Nonomuraea sp. NBC_00507: one gene and its partner. The protein of the gene in region 1 interacts with the protein of each later gene in a pairwise test. Links are inferred from orthologs where the notes say so. Each region holds a gene or a part of one and is shown in the gene's direction. Other genes may lie near its edges.

Region 1 (7,879 bases):
CGACTTCCGCGGCAAGCCGTCCAACGACGAGGTCGTGCAGGCCGTCGGCCGCCAGGGGCGGGCCCAGGGGGCGGCGATCTTCTCCAGGCTGGAGGGCGCGGTCTTCCACCAGGGGACGGTCTACTTCGTCTCCACGCAGGGCGGCGACACCGATCCCGCCGACCCGCCGCCGTCGGGGTTCGGCAAGGGCCGGGGGCAGGTGTGGGGGTACGAGACGTGGAGCGGCCGGCTCAAGCTCGTCTACGAGTCGCCGCGCTCCTCGGCGCTCGACCTGCCCGACAACGTGACGGTCAGCAGACGCGGCACGCTGGTGTTGTGCGAGGACGGCGAGGGTGCCAACTACCTGCGCGGGCTCACCAGGTCGGGGCAGATCTTCGACTTCTGCCGTCTTGAGCCGATCACTGACGACCCGGGCGCCGAGTTCGCGGGCTCCACGTTCGGGCCGGGCGGCCACACGCTGTACGTCAACGTCCAGGCCAAACAGGGCAGATCCATCGCGATCTGGGGCCCGTGGGAGCGTGGATTGTTTTGAGTAACCTGGGACGGTGATCCTGGGCATCGGCGTGGACGTCGTGGACATCGCCCGCTTCGAGGCGGCGCTCGAACGTACGCCGCAGCTGCGCGAGCGGCTGTTCACCGACCTCGAGCGGCCGCTCCCGGTGCACTCCTTGGCCGCCAGGTTCGCCGCCAAGGAAGCCGTAGCCAAGGCGCTGGGCGCACCCAAGGGCCTGGGGCATCTGGAGGCGGAGGTGCGCTGCGACGAGCTGGGCAAGCCGGAGCTGCGGGTCACCGGCAAGGCCGCCGAGGTCGCCTACGACCTCGGGGTCAAGCGCTGGCACGTGTCGCTCAGCCACGATGCGGGGGTGGCCGTGGCCTATGTGATCGCGGAAGGATAGCTTCGGATCATGCGCACTGCCTACACCGCCGACCAGATCCGGGCCGCCGAGCAGGTGCTCATGGCGAAGCTGCCGCCGGGCACGCTCATGCAGCGGGCCGCCGCCGGGCTCGCCGGAGTCTGCGCCGACCTGCTCGGCAGCGTCTACGGCAGACGCGTCGTGCTCCTCGTCGGCAGCGGCGACAACGGCGGCGACGCGCTCTACGCCGGCGAGCGCCTGGCCAGGCGCGGGGCGTGGGTGGGCGCCATCCTGACCGGGTCCAGGACGCACCAGGCGGGCCTGGCGGCGCTCCAGGAGGCCGGCGGGCGGGTGGTCGACCTGGCGGCGCTCGACCGGGCCGACCTGATCGTCGACGGGCTCGTCGGGATCGGGGCGAGCGGGGCGCTGCGGGAGCCGTACCGTGAGCTCGTCCAGGAGGCGAACGCGGCCCGCGGCCCGATCGTCGCGGTGGACGTGCCGAGCGGCGTCGACGCGAGCACCGGGCAGGTGCAGGGGACGGCCGTGCGCGCCCGGGTGACCGTCACCATGGGTGCCTACAAGACGGGACTGCTCGTCGATCCCGGAGCCGACTGCGCGGGGAGGGTCGAGTTGGTGGACATCGGGCTCGGGTCCTACCTGCCCGACCCCGACGTGGCCGCGCTCACCGACGGCGATGTGGACGTCCTGCTGCCGCGCCCGGGCAAGGAGTCGGACAAATACCGCAGGGGCGTGCTGGGCGTCGCGGCCGGAAGCGATCTGTACACGGGCGCCGCCGTGCTCGCCGTGGGCGGGGCGCTGCGTGCCGGGGCGGGCATGGTGCGCTACGTCGGGCCGGCCGCCCCCGTGGCGCAGGTGCGCGCGCACTGGCCGGAAGCGGTGATCACCCAGCTGGAGCGGCCTTCGATCGATGACGTCGGGCGGGTGCAGGCCTGGGTGCTCGGGCCGGGACTCGGCACCGACGACTGGGCGCACGAGCTGGCGACCAGGGTGCTCGAGTCGCAGGTGCCGGTGCTGATCGACGCCGACGCGCTGACGCTGGTGGCCAGGGAACGCTCGCTGCTGTTCCGCAGCGCGCCGGTGCTGATCACGCCGCACGCCGGGGAGCTGGCCAGGTTGATCCGGGCCGACCGCGACGACATCGAGGCCGCCAGGCTGGAGCACACCCGCCGGGCGGCCGCCGAGCTGGGCGTGACCGTGCTGCTCAAGGGGTCGACCACGATGATCGCCGAGGACTCCAGGCCGGTACGCGTCAACGGCACCGGCACGTCCTGGCTGGCCACCGGCGGCACCGGCGACGTGCTGTCCGGCGTGGCGGGCGCGCTGCTCGCCCAAGGGCTGAGCTGCTACGACGCCGCGGCCTGTGCGGCATACCTGCACGGGCTGGCCGGCCGCATGGCCGCCGACGGCGCCCCGCTCGCGGCGGCCGACGTCGCTACGGCGATCCCGGCGGCCATGCGAGCGGTGAGCACCGACAACACCTGACCGGCCGCACGCCCTGCCCGTGCCGGGCGGGCGGCTGCCTGGCGCGTGCGTTCTGCGGGTGGGGCGGCTTGTGCCCGGCGCATGCGATCTGCGGGCGAGGCGGCTTGTGCCCGGCGCATGCGATCTGCGGGCGAGGCGGGGTGATGTGGGGCGAAAGTCGCGGGGCAGCGGCGTGAGCGGTGCGAATCGCGCTCGACCACACGTCTGAGCTGCCACACTAGAAGGATGTACTCCCCGATGGCCACGCCCGCGCAGGCACGGGTGGACCTGGCCGCGATCAGACACAACGTGGCCCTGCTCAAGGAGCGGGCGGCCGGCACCGAGCTGATGGGCGCCGTCAAGGCGGACGCCTACGGACACGGCCTGGTGCCGTGTTCCGCGGCCGTGCTGGAGGGGGGCGCGAGCCGGCTCGGCACCGCGTTCGTCAGGGAGGCGCTGGAGTTGCGCGCGGGCGGTGTGACCGCGCCGATCCTGGCCTGGCTCATCACGCCGGGCGAGCCGCTCGATGAGGCGCTGGCGCAGGACGTCGAGCTGTCGGCCGCCGACGAGCGGCTGCTCGACGAGATCGCCGCCGCCGCCCGGCGCACGGGACGCACCGCGAAGCTGCACCTGGAGGCCGACACCGGCATGAGCCGGGGCGGCTCGCCGCTCGCCACCTGGCCGCCGTTGCTGGCCAGGGCCCTGGAGCTGCGGGCCGAGGGCGTCATCGAGATCGTCGGCCTCTGGTCCCACTTCGCCTGCGCCGACATCCCCGGTCACCCGTCGATCCAGCAGCAGCTGGAGGCGTTCGAGGCCGCGCTGAAGCTGGCCGAGCAGGGAGGCGCGGCCGGCTCCCACGTGATCAGGCACATCTCCAACTCCGCCGCCATCATGACGCTCCCCGAAGCCCGCTACGACCTGGTCAGGTCCGGCATCGCGATGTACGGCCTGAGCCCGATCCCCGAGCTGGGCGACTTCGGCCTCCGGCCGGCCATGACGCTCACCGCCCAGGTCGGGCTGGTCAAGCGGGTCCCTGAGGGCTCGGGAGTGTCCTACGCTCACCTCTACGTCACCGACCGCGAGACCACGCTCGGACTCGTCCCGCTCGGCTATGCCGACGGCATACTCAGGCACGCCACGGGCAGGGCCGAGGTGCTGGCGGGCGGCCGACGCAGGCTGATCGCCGGCCGGGTGTGCATGGACCAGTTCATGATCGACATGGGTGACGACCCGCTCGCGGCGGGCGAGGAGGTCGTGCTGTTCGGCCCCGGTGACGGGGGCGAGCCGACCGCTCAGGAGTGGGCGGATACGCTCGGCACGATCACGCATGAAATCGTGACGAGGATCGGCTCGCGAGTGCCGCGGGTTTACCAGGGTCGGGCATAAGAAGGATCGGGGAGATGACGACGACAACACGGCGCAGGGTAGGGATCGCCGGCGCGCTCGTCGGCGCGGCGTCCGCCGGTGTCGCGGCGGCGGCGCTGGCCAAGCGCTACGCGGTCGGCCGGATCAGGCTGCGCCCCGACACCGAGGCCAGCGAGCCGTTCGGCGAGCTGCGAGGCAGGGAGCGCACGCTCGTCACCTCCGACGGGGTGGCGCTGCATGTGGAGATCGACGGTCCCGAGGAGCGAAGGAGCTCGGGGGGAGAGAGCGAGAGCAACGATGCCAACGAGCCCCGAAGCGGTCGCGACCATGAGCACGCCGCGCCGCTGACGATCGTGCTCTGTCACGGCTACTGCCTCAGCCTGGAGTCCTGGCACTACCAGCGCAAGGACCTGCGCGAGAACTACCGCGTCGTCCTGTGGGACCAGCGCTCGCACGGCCGCTCCCAGCGTGCCGGCGCCGACGACAGCACGATCGACCGGCTGGGTGAGGACCTCGCCGAGGTGATCGAGGAGTTCGTGCCGGGCCCGTGCGTGCTGGTCGGCCATTCCATGGGCGGCATGACGATCATGGCGCTCGCCGACCGCTATCCGGATCTGTTCGGCGAGAAGATCCGCGCCGTGGCGCTCATCTCGACCTCGGCGGGCAAGCTGGCCGAGCTGACGCTGGGCCTGCCGGCGATGGTCTCCAAGGTCGTGCACAAGGTCGCGCCGTCCACGGTCTCGATGTTGGGCAAGCGAGGCTCGCTGGTCGACAGGACCCGCAGCGCCGGCAGCGACATCGCCTTCCTGATCACCCGCTTCATCGGCTTCGGCGACTCCAAGAACATCAGTCCCACCGTCGTCGACTTCGCCGAGTCCATGATCAGGGCGACGCCGACCGAGGTGGTCGCCGACTTCTACCCGGCGCTGATGAACCACGACAAGCTGTCCGCGCTGCACGTGCTCGACCCGGTGCCGACCGCGATCGTGGTCGGCGACCGGGACTGGCTGACCCCGCCCGATCACAGCAAGGCCATGGCCGCCGCGCTGCCTAAAGCCCAGCTGACGGAGGTGCCCGACACCTCCCATTTGATCCAGCTCGAACGCCCCGGCGTCGTCAACGACGCGCTGCGCGACCTGGTCAAGCGGGTGGAGGACGAGTGAGGGCGGCGAGCGCCGAGGACATGCGCGCGTACGGCGCCCGCCTGGCCGCGTTCCTGCGCGCCGGCGACCTGGTCGTGCTGTCCGGGCCGCTCGGCGCCGGCAAGACCACGCTCGTGCAGGGGCTCGCCGAAGGACTCAAAGTACGCGGGCCCATCACCTCGCCCACGTTCGTGATCGCCCGGGTGCACCCGTCGCTGCATCAGGGCCCGCCGCTGGTGCACGCCGACGCCTACCGGCTGGGCGGCGACCTGGAAGTGGACGACCTGGACCTGGACGCCTCGCTGGATGAGTCCGTCACGGTCGTCGAATGGGGCGAAGGCCTGGTCGAGGGCCTGTCCGAGGACCGGCTGGAGGTCCACATCGACCGCGAGGCCGGCGACGAGGTCAGGATCGTGACGTTGCGCGCCGTGGGCCCGCGATGGGCCGACACGCCGTTTGATCGGCTAGAAGATTAAAATCGCGATCAATCCCCGGCAAAGCTGGCACTCTTGACGTACCGGGCCGATGATGTAAATCATGATCGTTGGCTAGGGATTCGCCCAGATTTTCTGGGTATCAGGAGGGGCGACATCCACATTTTGGGTGGATGCTGGTGGCAAGACGGCAAAGTGGGGTGCGGCCGGTGCTCAGGGTCAGGCGAGTCGCGTACGCGGGAGCCATCGTCATGGTCGGTCTGACGACCGGCTGCACGGCCTCGGCCGAAACCACCCCCACCCCCACAGCCACACCGACACCCACAGCCACCGGCACGGCCACCACCCCGGGTGGGACCCCCACAGCCACCCCGACCTCGGCCAGCCCGCGACCGAGCGTCACCCGGCCCACCATCCAGGTCCAGCTCAACCCCGACCGTGTCACGGCCGGCCAGACCTCGACGGTATGGATCCTGGCCAACTGCCCGCTCCCGAGCGGTGGTCCCGCACACACCGGCACCGCCACGTCCACGGCGTTCGTCAGCGGCGCCACGCTCGACCCGGTGCCCTCGGGCGGGAGCTCCCCCACACCGACCGGCGCCGCCGGCGGCTCACCCTGGGTGCGCGGCTCGGCGCAGGTCGGGGGAACGGTCAGACGCGGCACGTACACCGTCGACGTCAAGTGTGACGGCACCAACGACATGGGGACGGCCCGGCTGCGGGTCGTCTCGGGCGAGGCGCTGCCGACCAACGTGCCGACCAAGGCGCCCAGGGCCGGCGGCGGCGGCACGTACGCGCAGGACGTCAGTGACGAGTCCTCGATCCCGCTCGGCCCCGCGGGCGTGCTGATCGCCCTGGCCCTGGCCGGCGGCATCGCCTTCGCGGTCAAGCGGCGTAACCGGGCATAACACGATGGCCCGCCCAGGACGGGTGGTGCTCGCCGGGGCCGTGACGGGCCTGCTGCTGTTCGCGTTCGGCAGGGGCATGCAGCAGACCGACTCCACTCCCGTCGCGAACGTCGTACCCAAGAGCATCGACATCCCCTCCATCGACGTCGAGGCCCCGCTGATGAAGCTCGGCCTGGAGAAGAACGGCGACGTCGAGCTGCCTCCATACGAGAAGCCCAAGCTGGCCGGCTGGTACTCGGGCAGCGCGGTGCCCGGCGAGAAGGGCGCCTCGGTGATCATCGGCCACGTGGACACCAAGACCGCGCCGGCCGTGTTCTACAAGCTCAGGCAGTTACGCAAGGGCGAGACCGTGAAGGTCGAGCGCAGCGACGGCAAGACCGTGACGTACAAGGTCGATTCGATCGAGCAGGTGCACAAGGACAGCTTCCCGATCAGGCGCGTGTACGTCGAGGACGGGCTCAAGCTGGTGACCTGCGGCGGCAAGTTCGACTACGCCAAGGGCGAATACCTGGACAACATCATCGTCTACGCTTCGCAGGTATGAGCCACCCTCCCGCGGCCGGCACGCGCGTGCCCTGGCAGGAGGCGCACCCGCCGGTCCCGAGCCGAACCCCGACACCGTCCGCCTCTACCGCTCCGAGCTCAAGATCGCCGCAGCGCTGCCCGCGTCCGTTCCCGCGCCCCGGCTGCTGACCGGGTTCGAGCTGGAGGGCTGGGTGGCGCTGGTCTTCGAGGACGTCGAGGGCGATCACCCGGAGTTGCCGTGGCGGCGCGACCAGCTCGACCGGGTGCTGGAGGCCGTGGGCAGAATGTCGGCCGCGCTCACCCCAACCCCCATCGACGCGCCGCCGATCGGCGAGGTCCTGGGGTCGGACTTGCACGGCTGGCGCAAACTGATGGCGGAGGACACCAGCGGGCTCGACCCTTGGGCGCTCGGCCACCTCGAGGAGTTGGCCGAGCTGGAGTCCGGCTGGGAGGCGGCCGCGGCGGGTGACACGCTGGTCCACGCCGACCTGCGAGCCGACAACATCCTGCTCACCGACGAGCGGGTCTACGTCGTGGACTGGCCGTGGGCGTGCGTCGGCCCGCAGTGGTTCGACCGGGTGGGCATGCTGCCGTCGGTCGGCATGCAGGGCGGGCCGCCGCCGCATGAGCTGTTCACCGACCCCGACCCGGCCGTGACCGCCGTCGTCGCCGCGATGGCGGGATACTTCGTGCGGCAGGCCCGACAGCCTGACCCGCCGGGGCTGCCGACGGTGCGGGAGTTCCAGCGGGCGCAGGGCGTGGTCGCGCTCGACTGGCTGCGGCGGCGTACCGGCTGGGACTGACGATACGGCCGGTTGAGACGGCTCCTGCAGGTAGGCTAAACAGTCGTGCTGGTCCTGGCCTTTGATACCGCGACGCCTGCCGTCACCGCCGCGCTCCACGACGGGGAGCGCGTGCTCGCCGAGTCCACGACGATCGACGCCCGGCGCCACGGCGAGCTGCTCGTCCCCACCATCGAGCGGGTGCTGGGCGAGGCGCGCGCGACACTGCGCGACGTGACGGCCATCGTGGCGGGCAGCGGCCCGGGGCCCTACACCGGGCTGCGCGTCGGGCTGATGACCGCTCAGGGGCTCGCCACAACGCTGGGCGTGCCCGCGTACGGCATGTGCACGCTCGACGCGGTCGCCTACGGCAGCGGGCTCGCCGAG
Region 2 (5,297 bases), 140 kb from region 1 along the record:
CCCGAGATGATCACGCTGATGCAGCGGCTCATCGACCGCGGCCACGCCTACGCCTCAGGCGGTGACGTCTACTTCGGCGTGCAGTCCTACGCCGACCGCTACGGCTCGCTCTCCAACCAGAAACTGGACAACATGCGGGCCGCGGCCGACACCGACGACGAGTCGTGCAAGCGCGACCCGCGCGACTTCGCCCTGTGGAAGGGCGAGAAGCCGGGCGAGCCGACCTGGCCGACCCCCTGGGGTCCCGGGCGCCCTGGCTGGCACCTGGAGTGCTCGGCCATGGCGACGAAATACCTCGGGCCGACATTCGACATCCACGGGGGCGGGATCGACCTGATCTTCCCGCACCACGAAAACGAGATCGCCCAGTCCCAAGCGGCCGGCGACGGGTTCGCGCGCTACTGGATGCACAACGGCATGCTCAAGATCGGCGCCGAGAAGATGAGCAAGTCGCTCGGCAATTCGCTGCTGATTCCCGAGATGGTGCAGAAAGTGCGCCCCGTGGAGCTTCGCTACTACCTGGCGGCGCCGCATTATCGCTCCTCGATCGATTACTCGGAGGAGGCGCTGCTGGAGGCCGCGGCCGCATACCAGCGCATCGAGGGTTTCGTGACCCGTGCCGCCGAGGTGATCCACGACGTGGACGCGCACGCGCCGTTGCCGCAGGCGTTCGTGGACGCGCTCAACGACGACCTGGGCACGCCCCAGGCGCTCGCGGTCGTGCACGAGGTGGTGCGCGAGGGCAACGTGGCGCTGTCGCGGGGCGACAAGGAGGCCGTGGCCCGGCTGCTGGCCGAGACACAGAACATGCTGGACGTCCTCGGCCTCGACCCGCGCTCGCCGCAGTGGCGTGGAGCCGGGTCGGACCTGGCGCCGGTGGTGGACGCGCTGGTGGCGGTGGCGCTGGAGCAGCGGAAGGCGGCCCGCGCGCGCAAGGACTACGAGGCGGCGGACGCGATCAGGGACCAGTTGGCGGCGGCGGGCATCACGGTGGAGGACACACCGCACGGGGCCCGCTGGGAGCTGTCCCGCTAACCCGCGCTCTCACCCTGCGCTGCCAGGGCTCTGGCCTCGGCGAGCAGTTCGGCCTGCCGGGGCCAATCGCCACCGTCGAGGCCGAGCCCGACCGCGTCGGCTCCAGCGTCGGCGTACGCGGCCAGGCGCTCGGCCACCTGCGCGGGAGCGCCGGTCACCGGGACGCTCGCCGCCTCATCGGGCGACATCCGGTGCACGTCGACCAGGGAGCGGACGAAGGACTCCACGGCGGCCGCGGAGTCGTTCGCGAGGAAGGCGTGACCGCCCACGGAGATCGAGGGGACCGGCCGCTCGAGCTCCTCGGCGATTTCCCGCAACCGCGCCGCCTTCCCCGCCAAGGTCCGCGGGTCGATGAGTGAGGGCGCCCAGCCGTCCCCGTACAGCACGGCGCGGCGCATCGCGGCCTCGGAGTTCCCGCCGACCAGGATGGGTGGGACCGGGGCGGCCGGGGCCAGGACGACCTTCTCGCCTGCCAGCACCTCGGCCGGTTCGCCCCGAATGAGGCGCGGCAGGAGCTCCAGCGCGGCATCGGTACGGCGGCCGCGCTCTCCTCGTGGCGCCCCGCCGGCCGCGCGCCAGAACGGCGAGCCGGGGAAGCCGCCGATGCCGACGCCGAGCACGACACGGCCACCGGACAGATGCTGGAGTGTCTGGATCTGCGCCGCGACCCAGGCCGTGGGGCGGAGCGGCAGGGTGAGCACCCCGAATTCCAGCTTGATCCGGCTGGTCGCGGCCGCGACGGCAGCCAGGACGAGGGCGGGGTCGAATCCTGGCGTGCCGTCGCCGATGAGCAGATCCGGCATCCCGACGGCGTCGTACCCGAGGGTTTCCAGGTGGCGAGCCATCGCGATGGCGGGGAGGCCGGAATCGGTCTCAGGCAGGCTGGTGGTGATCCGCATCGTCATCCCTTCCGATGGTGGGCGGGACCGGGATGACTCCACGCTAGGACCCCAAGCAGACTTGAGGTCAATTCGTCCCCACCGGTGCCGCGTGCCGCGTGCCAGGGGTGCTCGGCCGACGTGCCAGATGACCTTCAGACCCTCCGCCGGCGACGTTCGGCCACTTTCACCTCGCATCCGCCGTCCGAGCACGACCGCTGTATTCGCCCCCGTGAGATCGTCTGTGCCAGCCCGATCGCCCAGCAGGTCGGGCACCCACGAAAGGCGAGCACCCCCAAGGGGGCGAGCAGCAGGCCGACCGGCCCGACCACTGGGATGAGCGCCACCGAGCCGATCAACGCCCCGAAGCCGACCGCACCGCGCACCAGATGCCGGGGCAGCGACGAACTCGCGAAGCTCCGGCCGTCAGTCATCGAGACCTCCAGGAGCCGCCGGACCCGTCGACAGCGAGATCAGAAGGCGGCATCGAGATCCCCCGGAGCCGGATCGGACAACGTGCGCTGCACCGCCGCACGGGCACGATGCAACCGCGACTTCATCGCCGCGATGCTGAGCCCCAGCCGCTCGGCGACCATCCGCCCGCTGAGCCCTTGCACATCCCGCATGATCAGCACCTGCCGCTGGTCGGCGGGCAGCGCAGCGATCGCCGCCGCCACCCGCGCGGCCTCCAGCCGCTCGAACACCTCGTCCTCAGCCGACGGCACTGCGGTGGCTTCGGTGAACGGCGGCTTAGGGGGGCGCATCATGAGCCGGGCCCGCCGAATGCATTCATTGCGAATGATCCTGAACATCCACGAAACAAGCGCTCCAGAAGCCCGCAAGGTTCCGATCTTGCGATACAGGACGATCAGCGCCTCCTGCGCGGCGTCCTCGGCGTCCTCGGGCGTGGCGCACAACGATCGCGCGAACCGCTGCACGTGCGGGTGCGCGCCCGCCACCAGCGCTTCGATCGACTCGACGTCTCCTCTGCGCGCGGCGGCGACCAGCCGCTCGTCCGACCACGTCGTCTCAGCCACGATCACGCCTCCTCCGGCGGAGCACGACGACACTACACGTGCCGATGAGCACGGCAGCGACGGCGACGGCGATACCTACGACCACGACAACCAACCTCCATGTCCGTTGTCGCCGGCGGGATTGCCGGGACGAGTATGAGAGGAACTCCAGCCCTGGAAGGATTCACCTCGCCGCGGCCGAGTTCCGGATGGCGGTGTTCCAGGTGGCGGTGTTCCGGGTGGCGGAGTCCCGGCTGATCGGGACGGTGCACGGACCGGTCGGCGTGGGGTATGGACCGGCTCGCGTGGGATATGGACCGGCTCGCGTGGGATATGGACCGGCTCGCGTGGGATGAGGTGCCCGGTGGCCCGAGTACCCTTGATTGCATGGCAGCAGGGGGTAGGGCTTCGGGCAGGCCCGCAAAGAAAAAGGGCCCGTCCAAAGGCACCGGAGGGCAGGGGCGCCGTGGGCTCCAGGGCAAGGGTGCGACCCCGCCTGCCGAAATGCGCCATTGGTACAAGGACAAGGCCCGCGCCGAGCGCATCGCCCGCGAGGAGCAGGGCGGCGCACGCCGCGCGGCTCCGACGAGGCAGCGCCGCTCGGAAGACGCTCCTGAATACATCGGCGGCCGCAACCCCGTGCTCGAGGCCCTGCAGGCGGGGGTGCCCTCCAACGCCCTCTACGTCGCCCAGCGCATCGAGGGCGACGACCGCGTACGCGACTCCATCAAGATCGCGACAGAACGCGGCATCGCCCTGCTCGAGACCACCCGCGAAAAGCTCGACCGCCTGACGGAGGGTGGCGTACACCAGGGAATCGCCCTTCAAATTCCGGCCTACGACTACGCGCACCCGTCGGAGTTGGTGGAGCTCGCGCAAGACGCAGCCGAGACCCCCTTGATCGTCGCCCTGGACTCCGTCACCGACCCCCGCAACCTGGGCGCCATCGCCCGCTCCGCCACCGCCTTCGGCGCCCACGGCCTCCTCATCCCCTCGCGCCGCTCAGCCGGCGTAACGGGAGGCGCATGGAAGACCTCCGCCGGCACCCTGGCCAACCTCCGCGTCGCCCGCGCCGCCAACCTGACGGCGGCCCTGCGGGAATATCGCGACGCGGGCCTGTTCGTCATCGGCCTCGACGGCGCCGGCGAAACCGACATCGGCGACGTCCAGCTACTGACCGAGCCGGCGGTGATCATCGTGGGCTCGGAGGGCAAGGGCCTGTCCCGGCTGGTCCGCGAGCAGTGTGACGTCCTGGCCCGCATCCCGATGCGCGCAGCGGCGGAGTCACTCAACGCGGGTGTCGCGGCGGGCGTGGCACTGTACGAAGTCGCTCGTCACAGGCGTCTCTAGCGTCTACACTGATAGGCCGCGCCGACGTAGCTCAATCGGCAGAGCATCTGTCTTGTAAACAGAAGGTCAGGGGTTCGATTCCCCTCGTCGGCTCTAGGTTTGAACAGGGAAAACGCCCGGTCCGAGATCAACTCGGGCCGGGCTTTCTTGATCGAGTGCGATGAGAGTGCGATCGATCTTGGATTTTCAGGCCTCCGCCGACACCAACTCGAGCACGTCGGCGTCGGCGGAGAACGGCGGGATCGGGTCCCGCTTCGCCTCGCGGAACGGCTTCAAAAGATCGTCGAGCATCGCGACCGGCGAGTGAAGATCGAACCAGGCCCGCTCGGCGAGCGCCTGCTCCCACACCTCCTGAAGGTCTCTCCGAAGCTGAGTTCGCCACTCCTTCGCGATGTGTGTGTACCGGCGGCGCATGTCGCCCCGCTTCATCCCCGGGGACGCGTGCCCGATCCGGTCGTCCCTCAGACGAACGGGTGTCCCCAGCCCGTCCAGCAACGTCGAGTGTCCGTGCCGCATCCCGTGCGGTGTCAGCCACTCCTTGACAGGTAGTCATGACGCCAGCGGCCCATAGTCGGTCTGGCGGTGCGGTCGCACGAACTGATCAAGGATCTCCTTGCGCGTCATGTCCTCCGCCACCGCCCGGCTCAGCCCTCGCTCCACCGCGAACGCCACTAGCTTCTCCTTCGACGAGGCCGCGTTCACCCCTAGCACGATGGGACGCCGCTGGTAGCCCCGCCAGGCCGGCCGCTCGAACGGCTCGCCCGGCACGGCACGCGGCCACGCCGGCACCGGTTCACCCGGCCATACCCCGCTGACGTCGACCAGCACCGGTTTGGCCTTAGGGGAACGTTCGCCTTTCGGGCCCGTGTACCGGCCGTCCGCCGCGGGGTTGAAGAACTGCTGCGCATAGTTGGAGTCCCGGATGTGTGCGCCCTTCGGCCCGAGGAACACGAACCCGCCGCCCTGGCATGGCTGCTCCTGCTGGTCCTTGATCCGCATCGGCTTGCAGGGGCAGCGC

Evidence for each region. The genes of interacting proteins can lie anywhere in the genome.
Region 2: the proteins of OHA25_RS00700 (region 1) and rlmB interact in binary tests that used the Escherichia coli proteins (3 or more experiments, as listed by UniProt). The link is inferred for Nonomuraea sp. NBC_00507 from one-to-one orthologs.

What each region holds. Positions count from the first base shown.
Region 1 is NZ_CP107853.1:152,813-160,691, reverse strand. The notes cover bases 301-3,131. They hold OHA25_RS00700 (NAD(P)H-hydrate dehydratase), read left to right. Parts: upstream 301-905; coding sequence 906-2,357; downstream 2,358-3,131. Other genes in these bases: alr (alanine racemase), read left to right, coding at 2,595-3,131; OHA25_RS00705 (holo-ACP synthase), read left to right, coding at 546-896; OHA25_RS00710 (alkaline phosphatase PhoX), read left to right, coding at 301-532. In the rest of the region: more of OHA25_RS00710, read left to right, coding at 1-300; more of alr, read left to right, coding at 3,132-3,722; OHA25_RS00690 (alpha/beta fold hydrolase), read left to right, coding at 3,737-4,864; tRNA (adenosine(37)-N6)-threonylcarbamoyltransferase complex ATPase subunit type 1 TsaE, read left to right, coding at 4,861-5,319; OHA25_RS00680 (hypothetical protein), read left to right, coding at 5,457-6,185; OHA25_RS00675 (class F sortase), read left to right, coding at 6,190-6,729; OHA25_RS00670 (aminoglycoside phosphotransferase family protein), read left to right, coding at 6,761-7,513; tRNA (adenosine(37)-N6)-threonylcarbamoyltransferase complex dimerization subunit type 1 TsaB, read left to right, coding at 7,559-7,879. UniProt on the Escherichia coli protein: Bifunctional enzyme that catalyzes the epimerization of the S- and R-forms of NAD(P)HX and the dehydration of the S-form of NAD(P)HX at the expense of ADP, which is converted to AMP.
Region 2 is NZ_CP107853.1:301,331-306,627, reverse strand. Bases 2,525-5,297 are described here. They hold rlmB (23S rRNA (guanosine(2251)-2'-O)-methyltransferase RlmB), read left to right. Parts: upstream 2,525-3,316; coding sequence 3,317-4,279; downstream 4,280-5,297. Other genes in these bases: OHA25_RS01505 (hypothetical protein), read right to left, coding at 4,829-5,297; OHA25_RS01510 (hypothetical protein), read right to left, coding at 4,466-4,795; OHA25_RS01525 (RNA polymerase sigma factor), read right to left, coding at 2,525-2,950. Also shown: cysS (cysteine--tRNA ligase), read left to right, coding at 1-1,035; OHA25_RS01535 (LLM class flavin-dependent oxidoreductase), read right to left, coding at 1,032-1,940; OHA25_RS01530 (hypothetical protein), read right to left, coding at 2,069-2,347; more of OHA25_RS01525, read right to left, coding at 2,387-2,524. UniProt on the Escherichia coli protein: Specifically methylates the ribose of guanosine 2251 in 23S rRNA.